DNA from 2 places in the Lysinibacillus capsici genome. Region 1 is predicted to be linked to the other one. Evidence: riboswitches for the same ligand, from Rfam matches in the RefSeq annotation. Region 1 holds a riboswitch; the other holds the start of a gene.
The links. Region 1 has a riboswitch for S-adenosylmethionine ahead of LCP48_RS02300 (O-acetylhomoserine aminocarboxypropyltransferase/cysteine synthase family protein). Riboswitches for the same ligand answer to the same signal wherever they lie in the genome.
Positions count from the first base shown of each region.

Region 2: it holds a riboswitch for S-adenosylmethionine, as region 1 does, so the genes downstream of both, metK (methionine adenosyltransferase) here and LCP48_RS02300 (O-acetylhomoserine aminocarboxypropyltransferase/cysteine synthase family protein) in region 1, are expected to answer to the same signal.

Region 1 covers NZ_CP084108.1:463,424-470,880, reverse strand. Annotated here, with positions in the region: gene LCP48_RS02315 (MerR family transcriptional regulator) at 1-144, shown strand, start outside; gene LCP48_RS02310 (homoserine dehydrogenase) at 204-1,190, opposite strand; gene LCP48_RS02305 (hypothetical protein) at 1,654-2,037, opposite strand; gene LCP48_RS02300 (O-acetylhomoserine aminocarboxypropyltransferase/cysteine synthase family protein) at 2,368-3,669, opposite strand; SAM riboswitch class I at 3,786-3,899, opposite strand; gene LCP48_RS02295 (glycerol-3-phosphate acyltransferase) at 4,057-4,689, shown strand; gene LCP48_RS02290 (DASS family sodium-coupled anion symporter) at 4,885-6,366, shown strand; gene LCP48_RS02285 (succinyl-CoA:acetate CoA-transferase ScpC) at 6,440-7,457, opposite strand, start outside.
Region 2 covers NZ_CP084108.1:3,605,713-3,613,169, reverse strand. Annotated here, with positions in the region: gene pckA (phosphoenolpyruvate carboxykinase (ATP)) at 1-1,260, opposite strand, end outside; SAM riboswitch class I at 1,650-1,768, shown strand; gene metK (methionine adenosyltransferase) at 2,027-3,223, shown strand; gene LCP48_RS17695 (gamma carbonic anhydrase) at 3,404-3,916, opposite strand; gene LCP48_RS17690 (alpha/beta hydrolase) at 4,051-4,857, shown strand; gene LCP48_RS17685 (alanine/glycine:cation symporter family protein) at 4,984-6,492, shown strand; gene LCP48_RS17680 (tRNA 5-(aminomethyl)-2-thiouridylate-methyltransferase MnmM) at 6,566-7,141, opposite strand; gene LCP48_RS17675 (tRNA modification radical SAM protein MnmL/YtqA) at 7,138-7,457, opposite strand, start outside.

The sequences.
Region 1 (7,457 bases):
TCTGTTTACGATGGCCAACAAATTTTAATCAATAGTGGACAATTCAGCACTTATTTTAAACAATTGGAACGTATAAAAGAGGAAATTGAAATTTGGCGTGCTACTCCTATTCCAGAGGACATAGACGTCAAAGATGAAGACTAAAAGCCCACCATTCATACAATTGAACATTGTTGAATGGCGGGCCTTTTTTAAAGCTTTTATTAGATTGTCACAACAAATCCTGCTCTTTTCCCAATGATTTCAGCATAATCTTCTACCATGACACTCGCTGTTGGATACATCCCTGCTCCAGGACCGATTAATGTTAGTGTACCAATATAGTTAGTCTCTAATGCCACCGCATTGAACACATCATCGACTGGATAAAGTGGATGCTCTTTATCAACTAGTTGAGGACCTACTTTTGCAATAATCTTACCGTCAGCTAGTTTTTCCACTTCAGCTACATGACGGTAACGTAGACCCTTTTCACATGCCTCATGAACTTGTTCAGCAGAGATACTATCGATCCCAATTACCTCTACATCTGACCAGTCAGGCTGCTCACCAAAAGCTAAGGCACTTAATATCATTAATTTTTTAAATGCATCCTGCCCAGATATATCATTATATGGATCTGCTTCGGCGTAACCTAAGCCTTGTGCCTCTTTTAAAGCTGTTTCGAACGACCAGCCCTGTGCACGCATTTTTGTTAAAATATAATTACATGTGCCATTTAAGACACCTTGTATACGACTTACATCATTTACAAGTAAGATATTTTTCATTGTTTTTATAACAGGTACGCCACCAGCAGTAGTAGCCTCATAGCCTACAAAAACGCCATTTGCTTTTGCAAGATCCTGCAACTCCAAACCTCTTTTGGCAAACATCACTTTATTGGCAGTAATAACATGACACTTATGTTCCACCGCTCGCTTTAAATAACTGTATGCAGGTTCTTCGTTCACAATTGCTTCAAACACTACCTGCATACCTGGCTCTGCTAAGACTTCATCCATACTTGTTGTCATCAAATTTGCTGTGCCTGGTACACGTTCACGACTAGCATCTGTCACTAAAATCTTCGCTACCTCTAATTCAATACCTAATTTATTTTTTAGTTCTTCTCGTTTTTCATTTAAAATATGGTAAATCCCCTGACCTACCGTTCCAAATCCTAAAATCGCTGCCTTTATAGTTGCCATTCTTATTATTCCCTCCAACTTACATTCCGCAGTTTCATTAAAGCTAACTCTCCATGGGGTTGTGTCATGACAATTTGACACCCACCGCAGTCTTTAGCCAACAACTCTCTTTGTATGAGTTTCGCTATTTATATATGTGTTAGTACACATACAAATTCAAATAATTCAAAATTTAACTTAAAGAAAATTGTAACGCAAATACACACTTTGCACAAGAAAAATCTTTCTAGGAAGGACATTTGTTTTCTCTAGATGTGCAAAAGAAATCGGTTTCATTCCCTTTATTATACGTTTTATTAATCATTCTATAAGATTTGAACAAATATTGACTATTTACATTTCAATATATGAATGTCTTTCTTCTATTATATATATGTATGCTCAGACACTCATTACAATCCCTTTAAAGAAAAAACTCATTCCCTGTAGCAGCAGAGAATGAGCTTAAAAATATGAGGGGGTTTTAACTTGCTTTTGAAAGCAATTGATAACGGTATTGTGCTAAAGCTTGTTGAACAAGACTAATCTCTTCTTCTGTAAAATTTGGTATTGCATACGTACGTTCCACTAATTGAAATGTACCATACTTCAAGTAAAACTCTGTCGCAGGAAGTGAGATATGGCTCACACCATACTGTTCATATGCCTCAAATACTTCCTTAACAGTAAAGTCTTCTTCAGTAAAAACACGTTCTTGAAATGCTGTATGACCAAATACTTCCTGCCATTTTCTTTCGACTGATGTAAGAAGGTGTTGAATGGATTTATTGTTGACAAATACATGCCCTTCATTTAGCTCATATATTAGATAGGATACAATGTTTTGCGCACTATAGATGTTACCCATTTTAAACACTCCTTTATCATCAGTTTTTGGGAAGAGTAGTCACTGGCTAGGCAACTACTCTTCTATATATTCAAAAGTGGGGGAGCACTTATGAAAACATTTACCTTTTTTTAAAAATTTTCGTACTGTTAACTTATTTCCTAGTATATAACATGGATTTAACAAAGTCAATAATACATATAAAATTACTTGGTATTATTTTTTATAAGGTTCTGATAATTAACGGGTGCAGTAATAGATTGATGTAGCAACGTTTAACGCATTGCCAAATGAGGCTAATCGAATGAGAAAATACGTTAACGTCACAACATTTTCCATTTGCTTTAAACTTTAAGCTTCTACTGTTTGTTCAGTTGTTGTAGCCTGTGTAATGGCTTGATCTAAATCAGCAATAATATCCTCTACTGCCTCTAAACCGATGGATAAGCGAATGAGCGACTCGGTTACACCAGCTTGAACTAATTCTTCTGCTGATAGTTGCTGATGAGTAGTGGAAGCTGGATGAATAATTAATGACTTTGCATCACCTACATTTGCTACATGTGAAAATAATTTCACGCTATCGATAAGCTTTCGCCCAGCTTCTCGTCCACCCTTGATGCCAAATGTAAGCACTGAACCGAAGCCATTTCTTAAATATTTTTTTGCTAACTCATGTGTCGGAAAATCTTCTAGGCCATTATAATTTACATACTCCACAGATGGGTGGTTTTGTAAATACTCAGCCACTGCCAATGCATTTTCATTGTGTTTAGGGATACGCAGATGAAGTGTTTCTAACCCTTGCAATAAATTAAAGGCAGCATCAGCACTTAATGTTGGACCAAAATCACGTAATAATTGTACACGTAGCTTTGTAGCAAAGGCTGCAGAAGCTGTATCAATTCCATAACGTAGCCCATGGTAAGAGGCATCTGGTTCAGTAAAACCAGGGAATCGACCGCTAGTCCAATCAAACTTACCAGCGTCTACAACAACGCCCCCTAAAGTTGTACCATGACCTCCTATCCATTTAGTTGCAGAATGAACTACAACATCTGCGCCGTATTCAATAGGTGTAGAACCATAAGGAGAAGCAAACGTGCTGTCAATAATTAATGGTAGACCATTATCATGTGCGATTTTAGCTACTGCTTCAATATCTAAAACCTTTAAGCTTGGATTACCATAAACCTCTGCAAAGACCGCTTTTGTTTTATCAGTAATCGCCGCATTGAAATTCTCTGGATTTGTTTCATCTACAAAAATTGTTTTAATACCGTAGTTTGGTAATGTGTTAGCAAATAAATTATACGTACCACCATATAAAGAACTAGCTGCTACTATCTCATCACCAGCTCCAGCTAGATTTAAAATGGAAAATGCGATAGCTGCTGCACCAGATGAAAGTGCTACTGCTGCTGTTCCACCTTCCAATAAAGCCACACGTTTTTCAAACACATCAACTGTTGGATTGGTAATTCGTGTGTAAATATTCCCTGCTTCCTCTAAGGCAAAAAGACGTTGCGCATGAGCAGTATCTTTAAATACGAAAGCAGTTGAGCGATAGACTGGAACTGTGCGAGAACCCGTCACTGGGTCTGGCTCTTGACCACCATGCAACAGCAATGTTTCTGGTTTAAAATTTGTCATTGTGTACCTCCAAATGGTTATTTTTTTACGATGGTACCGGAGATGAGGAGGATTTTTCTGTAGAAAACAAAAACCCTCTTCAGCTAAGAAGAGGGTTGCGGTTGCAAGTTTTCCTCCCCTTATCTGCCAGATCCAAGTAAGAATCTGTAGGAATTAGCACCTTAGTAAGCTCATTGCTTACTGGTTGCCGGGCATCATAGGGCCTATCCCTCCGCCGCTCTTGATAAGAGTATGAGATTCAATTTCCATCGTTGTTACACAGTATAAACATAGAGTTTTTTTCTGTCAACATGTAAATTTTATTTTTTCCGAAACTTCTGTCTGCTCTTATACGTAATATGAACGCATACACTATTTTAAAAAAAAAATTTTGAGAGGAGTATTTTTATGGTAAAGGCCGTGATCATTTTTCTTATGATTGGCTATTTAATAGGCTGTATTCACGGCTCTAAAGTGGCTCAATTTTTATCGGGGGTTGATTTAAAAAAGGCAGGCCACGGTAATGCTGGTGCCTCTAATGCTACTCTTTCCCTTGGCTGGAAATATGGCGTTTTAGTAGCCCTCATCGATATAGGCAAAGGTGTTGTGGCTATTATAGGTGCGCATTTTTATCTAGCTGACGCCATTCATTTAACAGAAGAACAAATTTGGCTGCTTACTTATATTATGGCTGCTGGGGTTATTTTAGGTCATAATTTCCCCTTCTACATGGGCTTCAATGGCGGGAAAGGAACTGCCTCCATCATTGGTATTTTACTTGCTGTTGATTGGAAGATTGGTTTATTTGCACTTATTTTATTTGTTATTTTATCCTTTGCAACAAATTATTTAATTGTTGGTGTTCTAGAATTTTATCTCGTGTTTTGTACAGCAACTTATTTATGGATTCCTGGCATTGGCCCAACCATTATAGCTCTTCTTCTTTTTGGCATAGCCATCATCCTGCACTTTGAAAATATTAAACGATTAGCCAATGGCACAGAGCCTAAAGTAACTTCTGCCTTTAAGAAAAAGAAATAATATTTCATGGATATTTTTGTATTCTTTGTGACCATGTATTTTCTCTTTATCTACTCATATTGCTGTAAAAAACACAATTTTCACATAGATTTTTTTCTACAATAAAATCAACATATTCTTATCTTAATAAAACATTATACAGGCCGATGTTATGGATAATAATCGTCATTTTTATTGTAGAAAGGATGAGAAAATATGTCTTCCCCAAAGCAAGCAGCTACAAAACTTAATTTAAAGCCACTGTGGATTGGCTTGGCATTCGCGTTACTAATCATTATTACCTTTTTACCTAATAATGGTGATTTACCTATAGCTGGGCAACGAGCTTTAGCCATTTTAGCTTTTGCAGTCATCCTTTGGGTTACAGAGGCCGTTTCATATCCTGTGAGCTCGGCCATGATCATTGCACTAGTAACTGTTTTACTAGGACTCGCTCCGTCAATGGAGGATCCAACTACAGAGCTAGGAACAGCTAGCGCATTAAAATTATCTTTAAGCGGCTTTAGTAATTCTGCCGTTGCTTTAGTAGCAGCAGCTCTTTTTCTAGCGGCAGCAATGCAAATTACTAATCTACATAAACGACTTGCTCTTTGGATTCTTTCATTGGTAGGAACGAAAACAAAAGCTATCGTATTTGGCGCTATTTTAGTCTCTATCGTCCTCGCATTTTTTGTACCCTCTGCTACAGCACGAGCTGGCGCAGTAGTACCGATATTACTTGGAATGGTGGCAGCTTTTGGTTTACCACGTGATAGTCGGCTTGCTGCCTTATTAGTTATTACTTCGGTACAAGCAGTTTCCATTTGGAATATCGGTATTAAGACTGCAGCAGCTCAAAATATGGTGGCTTTAAACTTTATCCAAGAGCAATTTAATGTGGATATTTCATGGGGTGCTTGGCTACTTTATGCCGCCCCCTTCTCAATTATTATGTCGATCTTTTTATTTTTCATTATGATTGCTTTAATTAAACCTGAGACTAGCAATATCGAAGGTGGTAAAGAGGTCATCAAAAAACAGCTTGCAGAGCTTGGCCCATTAAAGGCTCCTGAAATTCGTTTAATCATTACATCCGTAGTTTTACTATTTTTCTGGGCAACTGAAGGAAAACTACATCCATTTGATACGACAACAGTCACAATTATTGCTATCGCAATTCTATTAATGCCTAAAATCGGTGTGTATTCGTGGAAGGAAGTTGAGCCTCATATTCCATGGGGAACAATTATCGTCTTTGCGGTAGGCATTATGTTAGGAACCATTTTACTAAATACGCAAGGTGCTGCATGGTTATCAGATAAAGTTTTTGGTTCACTCGGGCTAGATACTATGCCTTTACTAGCAACCATCGCACTCGTAACTTTATTTAACATTTTGATTCATTTAGGCTTTGCAAGCGCAACTAGCTTAGCCTCAGCACTTATACCTGTGTTTATCGTTTTAGCCTCCACATTAACGGCTAATGTTGATCAAGTTGGTTTTGTTATTGTGCAACAATTCGTCATAAGCTTTGGCTTCCTATTACCAATTAGTGCACCACAAAACATGCTTGCCTATGGTACAGGCTCCTTTACAACAAAGGATTTCTTGAAATCTGGAATTCCATTAACCATTATCGGTTTCCTTCTCGTACTTTTGTTCTCTGCAACGTATTGGAAATGGATTGGATTATTATAGAACTTTCATTAAATTAAAACGTAAAAGCCTTGAAGAAACAGACTATTTGTCCTTCAAGGCTTTTAAGATAAGACTATTGTTTCGTAAAAGCAGGATCCTTCATCGTACCGTTTTTCGCATAGTTAACGTGCCATGATAGTGCTTTTTCTAGGTCATGTGGTGTGTGATGTCCACCCGTTGCCTCATTGGCATCATTAAAGTACTGCCACAGCTGCTCCCTATAATCAGGATGTGCACAATTATCAATGATAAGTCCCACTCGTTCTTTTGGAGCAAGTCCTCGTAAATCTGCTACGCCCTGTTCAGTTACAATGACATCAACATCATGCTCCGTATGATCCACATGCGAGACCATTGGAACAATACTCGAAATATCTCCACCCTTAGCATAAGACTTTGTCACAAAAATTCCTAAACGTGCATTACGAGCAAAGTCACCAGACCCTCCGATACCATTCATCATCTTTGTACCAGAAACGTGTGTGGAATTCACATTGCCGTAAATATCTAATTCCAATGCTGTATTCACTGAAATTAATCCGAGTCGACGAATAATTTCAGGCTGATTTGAAATTTCTTGAGGGCGCAGCACTAATTTATCAGCATATTTTTCAAAATTCCCATAAACACGGTTTCCTACTTGCTCAGAAAGGGTAATAGAAGTAGCAGATGCAAAATTCACTTTCCCTGCATCCATTAATTCAAATACTGCATCTTGGAGAACTTCTGAATAAACTTCTAAGTTCTCAAACTCAGAATCTTTAAAGCCGAGCAATACAGCATTCGCTACTGAGCCTACCCCAGATTGAATTGGTCGTAAACTTGTTGTTAAGCGACCTACTTTAATCTCTTCACGTAGGAAATTTAATAAGTGATTAGCCATAACATCTGTCTCTTCATCAGCTGGGACAATCGTTGATGGCGCATCTAATATATCCGAAATGACGATGCCTTTTACTTTATCTAAATCTAGTGGAATTCCAATTATACCAAGACGATCTGAAACATTCTGTAAAGGAATTGGATCACGTTTTCCTTGTTGTGCAGGTACGTAAATATCATGTATACCTTCTAATGCATCAAGCTGTGCT
Region 2 (7,457 bases), 1.5 Mb from region 1:
CTGTGCACCGTGCTCGTCAATTTTTTGACCTAACATTTCTGCGTATACTGTTGCAGGAAGCGGAAGGAATGGAGAACCGAAGCAAGTAGAGAATACTGGTTCTGGCTCAGTCACACCACGTTCAGTTCCAGCAAGTTTAGAAGTGAACCCACTTAGGAAGTGATACATTGCTTGTTCTTTTGTTAATTTACTGATTGGAGGTAACACGCCAAATGCATCAGCTGTTAGGAAGATGATTGTTTTTGGATGACCTGCAACAGAAGGATCAACGATATTTTCGATGTATTGGATTGGATAAGCTACACGTGTATTTTCTGTTAGTGAACCATCGTCATAGTCACAAATACGAGTTTCTGGATCAACAGCTACGTTTTCTAATACAGAGCCGAAGCGGATTGCATTGTAGATTTCTGGTTCTTTTTCAGCAGAAAGGTTGATTGTTTTTGCATAGCAACCACCCTCAATGTTGAACACACCATTATCAGACCAACCGTGTTCATCGTCACCGATTAGCTTACGATCAGGATCAGCTGATAACGTCGTTTTACCAGTACCAGATAGACCGAAGAATAACGCCACATCGCCAGCTTCACCAACGTTTGCTGAGCAGTGCATTGAAAGAATACCTTGTTGTGGTAATAAGTAGTTCATGATACCAAAGATAGATTTTTTCATTTCACCAGCATATTCTGTACCACCAATTAAAATAATTTTCTTTTCAAGTGATACGATGATGAATGTTTCAGAAGCAGTGCCATCAACCGCAGGATCTGCTTTAAAGTTAGGAGCTGAGATGACAGTGAAGTCAGCAACATGAGAAGCTAATTCATCTGCTGTTGGACGGATAAATAATTGATGAGCAAAAAGATTGTGCCATGCGTATTCATTAATAACTTGAATGCTTAATTGTGAATCTTTGTCAGCACCTGCAAAGCCTTTGAATACAAATAACTCGTCACGTTCTTTTAAATATTTTATTACTTTTACATATAGGTTATCGAACACTTCAGAAGAAATTGGTTGGTTTACTTTACCCCAGTCAATTTGATCTTTTGTGCTTTCTTCTTCTACCGTATATTTATCTTTAGGTGAACGACCAGTGTATTTGCCAGTTTCTGCACGAACTGCGCCATCTACTGTTAACATTGCTTCACCACGAGATGTAGCTTTTTCTGCTAATTGTGGTACTGAAAGTTGAACATTAATGTTACCGCCGTTTAATAATTCCTTCAGTTCGTTTGCAATTTCTACTGAATTCATCGATTAAATACCATCCTTTTTTATAGTATTCCCTTGATTTAGAGGGATTTTTTCTTAATTTCAAAAATAGTATAACACAATTGCTTAAATAATCTATACTAATTAAGAAATTATTTTAGAGTTTTTACCACTTTTCAATAAACTGACAAAAAATAATGTTTTTCGAGGAGAATACCATCAATCCTACTGTAATTAGGCATGAAAATTGAGCCACACATATGTTACCACAAGTAGCTAGGTATGTTGTAGGGATTAATTTGCTTCTATTTACATCATCATCCAAGTATGAAAAGTTTTTGTGTAATAAGTTCTTTCCTTTCTATACAGTAATACATAAGAAAATATTTGACAACGTTCGACCTTTTCAGTAACATGAGATTGAACGGATACTCTTATCCCGAGCTGGTGGAGGGTCAGGCCCTGTGAAACCCGGCAACCTGCATGAACTATTTCACGACATGCGTTGGTGCCAACCTGATGCAAGGGAACATCCCTTGAACGATAAGAGTGAAAGGTTACGCAGTCATTATTCCTTTCCTCATGTAAAGTAACGTGAGAAAAGGATTTTTTTATTGTTAAAAATTAATGTAAAGGTAAGTATATGTAGTTCTTTCCTTATTATAATGACGGATCTTTCGAAATCCTCGTGTTAAAAGCAGCAGTAACGGCTTGAGAGTTCAATCCTTAGGAGCGGACTTGACATGGGTAATGAGTACCGTATTCATACACAACTACTTATTGTAAGAGTATTTAGGAGGAAAACCAAATGACAAACCGTCGACTGTTTACATCAGAGAGTGTAACAGAAGGACATCCAGATAAGATTTGTGACCAAATCTCGGATGCCATTTTAGATGCTATTTTAGCAGAAGATCCAAATGCACGTGTAGCGTGTGAAACAACTGTAACAACAGGATTAGTATTAGTAGCAGGAGAAATTACAACTTCTACTTATGTAGATATTAAAGGTATTGTTCGTGACACTGTAGCTGAAATTGGTTATACACGAGGTAAATATGGCTTTGATGCTGAGAACTTAGCGGTGCTTGTGGCTATTGGTGAACAATCACCTGATATTGCTCAAGGTGTTGATCAGGCATTAGAGGCACGTGAAGGCTCTATGACAGATGCAGATATTGAAGCAATTGGTGCTGGTGACCAAGGCTTAATGTTTGGCTATGCATGTAATGAAACACCAGAGCTAATGCCATTACCAATTAGCTTGGCACACAAATTAGCACGCCGTTTAACAGAAGTACGTAAATCCGGTGAACTTGCCTATTTACGTCCTGATGGTAAAACGCAAGTAACGATAGAATATGATGACAATAATGTACCGGTTCGCGTGGATACAATTGTTATTTCAACACAGCATGATGAAGAAGCAACACTTGAACAAATTCAAGCAGATTTAAAAGAATTTGTTATTGCACCAGTTGTACCAAGTGAATTATTAGATGCTAATACGAAATACTTTATCAATCCAACTGGCCGTTTTGTAATTGGTGGACCAAAAGGTGATGCTGGATTAACAGGACGTAAAATCATTGTTGATACATACGGTGGTTATGCACGTCACGGTGGTGGTGCCTTCTCAGGTAAGGATGCAACCAAGGTAGACCGTTCAGCGGCATATGCAGCACGTTATGTAGCGAAAAACATCGTAGCAGCTGGCTTAGCAGAGCGTGCTGAAGTGCAACTTGCCTATGCGATTGGCGTTGCGCAGCCTGTTTCGATTGCTGTCGATACATTTGGAACAGGTAGAGTGAAAGAAAGCGAGATCGTTGAATGGGTACGCGAGCTATTCGATTTACGCCCAGCGGGTATCATTAAAATGCTTGATCTTCGTCGTCCAATTTATAAACAAACTGCTGCGTATGGACATTTTGGTCGTACAGATTTAAATGTACCATGGGAGCAAATTGATAAAGCAGACGCGTTACGAGAAAAAGCACGTTTATAAACTATTGAACTAAAGTAATGAAGTCATTAAAAAATTATTCTAATGTATTAATAAACAAAGGAGCAATATTGCTCCTTTTGTTTTTTTATAAAAAATACCTCGCTAGGATTCGTGAACGTATTCGGTACACGAAAACGCGAGGGATTTTTTCGTTGGTATTAATTTTTTTGTGTAGATTATTTATTTCTGAATTGATTTATAATATTGACCCTTTTCTGCGTATTCTCGTACGATGCGTTCCATATCCTCTTTATCCTCAGCATTTAATTCTCGGACAACTTTTGCTGGACGACCTAATGCTAGACTATTTGGAGGAATGACTTTACCAGGAGGTACTAGGCTTCCTGCCCCAATAAATGCACCTTCTCCAATCTCAGCTCCGTCTAAAATAATGGATCCCATACCAATTAAGGCATTTTTGCGAATTGTACAACTATGTAAAGTGACTTGGTGTCCAACTGTTACCTCATCTTCAATAATGAGCGGATATTTTGGGCTTTGGTGTAAACAGCAAAGATCTTGAATACTGACACGTTTACCGATAATCGTTGGGGAAACATCACCACGAATAACCGTATTAAACCAAATGGTTGTTTCGGCGCCAATTGTTACGTCGCCCGTAACAGTTGCGTAATCAGCAATGAAAACAGACGGATCGATCTTTGGCGTTTTATCTTTAAATGGATAAATCATGAAAATCGCCTCTTTTCTTTCTATAATGTAGTATTATCGTATCAAATACGCAACTTTATGGAAATATAAAATTAAAATATGCTATTTATTTCGATATAATCAAAGTGTAATTATTTTTTAGGAGGACTATGTAAATGTGGAAATGGGAAGCTGATGGACAAGCAAAAGCTGTGATTGCTATTCTTCATGGTGCTTATGAAAATCACCGTTGGTATGCATGGCTGATAGAAAAATTAAGATTAGAAGGCTTCCACATAGTCATGGGGGATTTACCGAATCATGGGGGTAATGCAAGGTTTGCTCGAGTCCATGATGAAGACTTCAAATTGTACAATAAGTATACAAGAAACCTGATTGAGAATGCTTTTTCATATAATTTACCAACCTTTGTAATAGGTCATGGACTAGGTGCAACATTAATCCTCCATACACTGCAAAAGAGACAATATGAATGTGCAGGCATTATTTTAACATCACCTTGGTTGCAACTAAAGCTATTACCAGGTAAATTAACAAATGCTTTAACAAGTCTAAGTGCGTTAACAGCCAATGTGAAACTAACACATGATATTACATTAGAGAAATTAACGCGTAGTGTTGAAGGCAGAGAAGAAATGAAAGATGAGGTACCGCTCATGTCGGTTGTTTCTGTGAAATGGTACCGAGAGCTTCAGCAGATGATGAAAAATTTAGTGATGCTGCCTAAAGGTGAAATGCCAAATATGCCTATGCTCATTATGACAGCTGAGAAGGATAAAATTACGGACACTCGCCACACCCGAAATTGGCTTCATCAACAGGAATTCACAGAATTTCAGTTTAAAGAATGGGCAAATTGTTATCATAATTTATTTCATGAGGGAGAGCGCGAAGAGATTTTTATGTATACACGAGACTTTATTAATAATGCTCTTCGAAGAATTGGTTATATAATTAAATAGGTTTATACCCTTCCATTTACTAGGTTACTTACTTAAATATTGTTACTCAAAAATAATATTGTAATTTTCTGAAAAGTGTAATACTATAATGAACTAAAGTAAGGTATTTTAAATTGGAGGGGTAAAATGGATGTAATTGTGGAGAAGTTGAATGGTATTTTATGGGGACCATGGTTTATTTATGGTATCTTATTGATTGGGTTATTTTTCTCAATTATCACAAGGTTCCTACAGGTAAGGCACATTAAAGATATGTTTGTTTTAATGTTTAAAGGGGAGAAATCGGAAAAGGGAATATCCTCTTTCCAAGCAATGTCTATCGCATTATCAGGACGTGTAGGCACAGGTAATATTGCTGGTACTGCGACAGCAATTGGAATGGGAGGACCTGGTGCTGTCTTTTGGATGTGGGCAATCGCTTTCATTGGTGCGGCTACCGCGTATGTAGAGTCAACATTAGCTCAAATCTATAAAGAAGAGAAAGATACAGAATATCGTGGTGGACCGGCCTTTTACATAGAAAAAGGAATGGGTCAAAAATGGTTTGCAGTTATTTTTGCTGTAGCTGCTTTAATTGCAATGTTAATTTTGATGCCTGGTGTGCAGTCAAATGCCATCGCAGGTGCTGTTGAAAACGCTTTTGGTTTGGATACATGGATCACAGGACTTATAATTGTTGTGTTACTAGGTGCTATTATCATTGGTGGTATTAAATCAATTGCAAACGCTGCTCAAATTATTGTACCATTTATGGCATTAGCTTATATCATTATGGCAATAGTCATTATTTTTATGAATATTTCACAAGTACCAACAGTTATCGGATTAATTTTTTCTAGTGCATTTGGTGCTCAAGAAATTTTTGGCGGGGTTATTGGTTCAGCGATTGCTTGGGGTGTTAAACGTGGAATTTACTCCAATGAAGCTGGTCAAGGAACTGGGGCCCACCCTGCGGCAGCTGCGGAAGTATCGCATCCTGCTAAGCAAGGAATTGTTCAAGCAGCATCTGTGTATATTGATACATTATTAATTTGTTCTGCTACCGCATTTATGATTTTATTTACGGGTATGTACAATGTACAAGATGAAAAGGCAGCTGAAGGCGCAGATCCATTTATTCATGTTGGAGAATTCAATAGTGGTGGGTTAGCTGGTGATGAGCAAATGACTTTTGCAAAAAGTATTGAAGCAGGAGCTGCGTATACACAATATGCAGTTGACTCATCATTACCTGGCTTTGGAGCTCCGTTTGTAGCCATAGCGTTATTCTTCTTTGCCTTTACAACAATTATGGCTTACTACTATATTGCAGAAACAAATGTTGCTTACTTATTTAGAGGTAGCACAGAAAAGGTATTCATCTGGATTGCCAAAATTGCCATTTTAGTTGCGGCCTTCTATGGTACAATCCGTACGTCTGGTCTAGCATGGGCAATGGGTGATGTGGGCCTTGGTCTGATGGTTTGGATTAACGTTATAGCTATTTTAATTATTATGAAACCAGCTATTGTTGCATTAAAAGATTACGAGAAACAGAAAAAAGAAGGAAAAGATCCAGTATTTGATCCTCGTAAATTAGGAATTAAAGGTGCAGATTTCTGGGTTGACTATAACGAAAAACGAAATAACAAGTAGATAAAGAGCAAGGCGATCAGCTAGTTTTATAGCAACTAGCTGATCGCCTTTTAGTATGTTCTCCACATTACTATTAAATAGGGTATTCTTTCATTTTCTCTAATGCAATGACAAATGGTGGATCATTTTGTTGATTAAGAAATGCGTATTTTAAGACATGGACATATTTTTGTGGAAGTTGACTTACATAATCAATGATCTTATCACGTTCTTCTTTTCCACCTGGATGTCCATGATAAATAACAAGAACAATCAAACCGCCCACTTTTAAGAGCTTTAATATATTTTCAATAGCTTGGATTGTTGTATTAGGTCTTGTAATAATATCATGGTTGCTACCAGGTAAATAGCCGAGATTAAAGATTGCCGCAGTTACTGGCTTGTGTACAAACTGTGTGACTTCTTCATGTCCTTTATTTAAAACGAGCGCTCGATGTTCTAAACCATGATCTAAAAGTCGGAGGAGTGTCGCGTCAACCGCCTCTTTTTGGACATCAAAGGCATAAACTTGCCCTTCATCCCCAACAAGCTGTGCCAGAAACAATGTGTCATGACCGTTTCCAGCAGTTGCATCAACAACTGTATCTCCCTCTTCTATATTATCTTTTAATAACTGCTGGGCATATTGTAAAACGCGTTGTAGTTTCATTTCGTAACCTCTGTCTTATACAACTTCCCTTGCCAGCTACCACGACGTTCAAGCTCAGCGTCAATGCCATTCAGTACTTCCCATTTATTGACACTCCACATTGGTCCAATCATTAAATCAATCGGTCCATCACCTGTAATACGATGAATCACCATCTCTGGTGGTAAAATTTCCAATTGGTCTGCTACTAGTTTTGTATAGACATCTTGATCTAAAAATTCTAGCATACCTTTTTCATATTGCTTCACCATAGGCGTTCCTTTTAATAGATGAAGTAAGTGGATTTTAATGCCTTGGACATCTAATTGAGCAACTG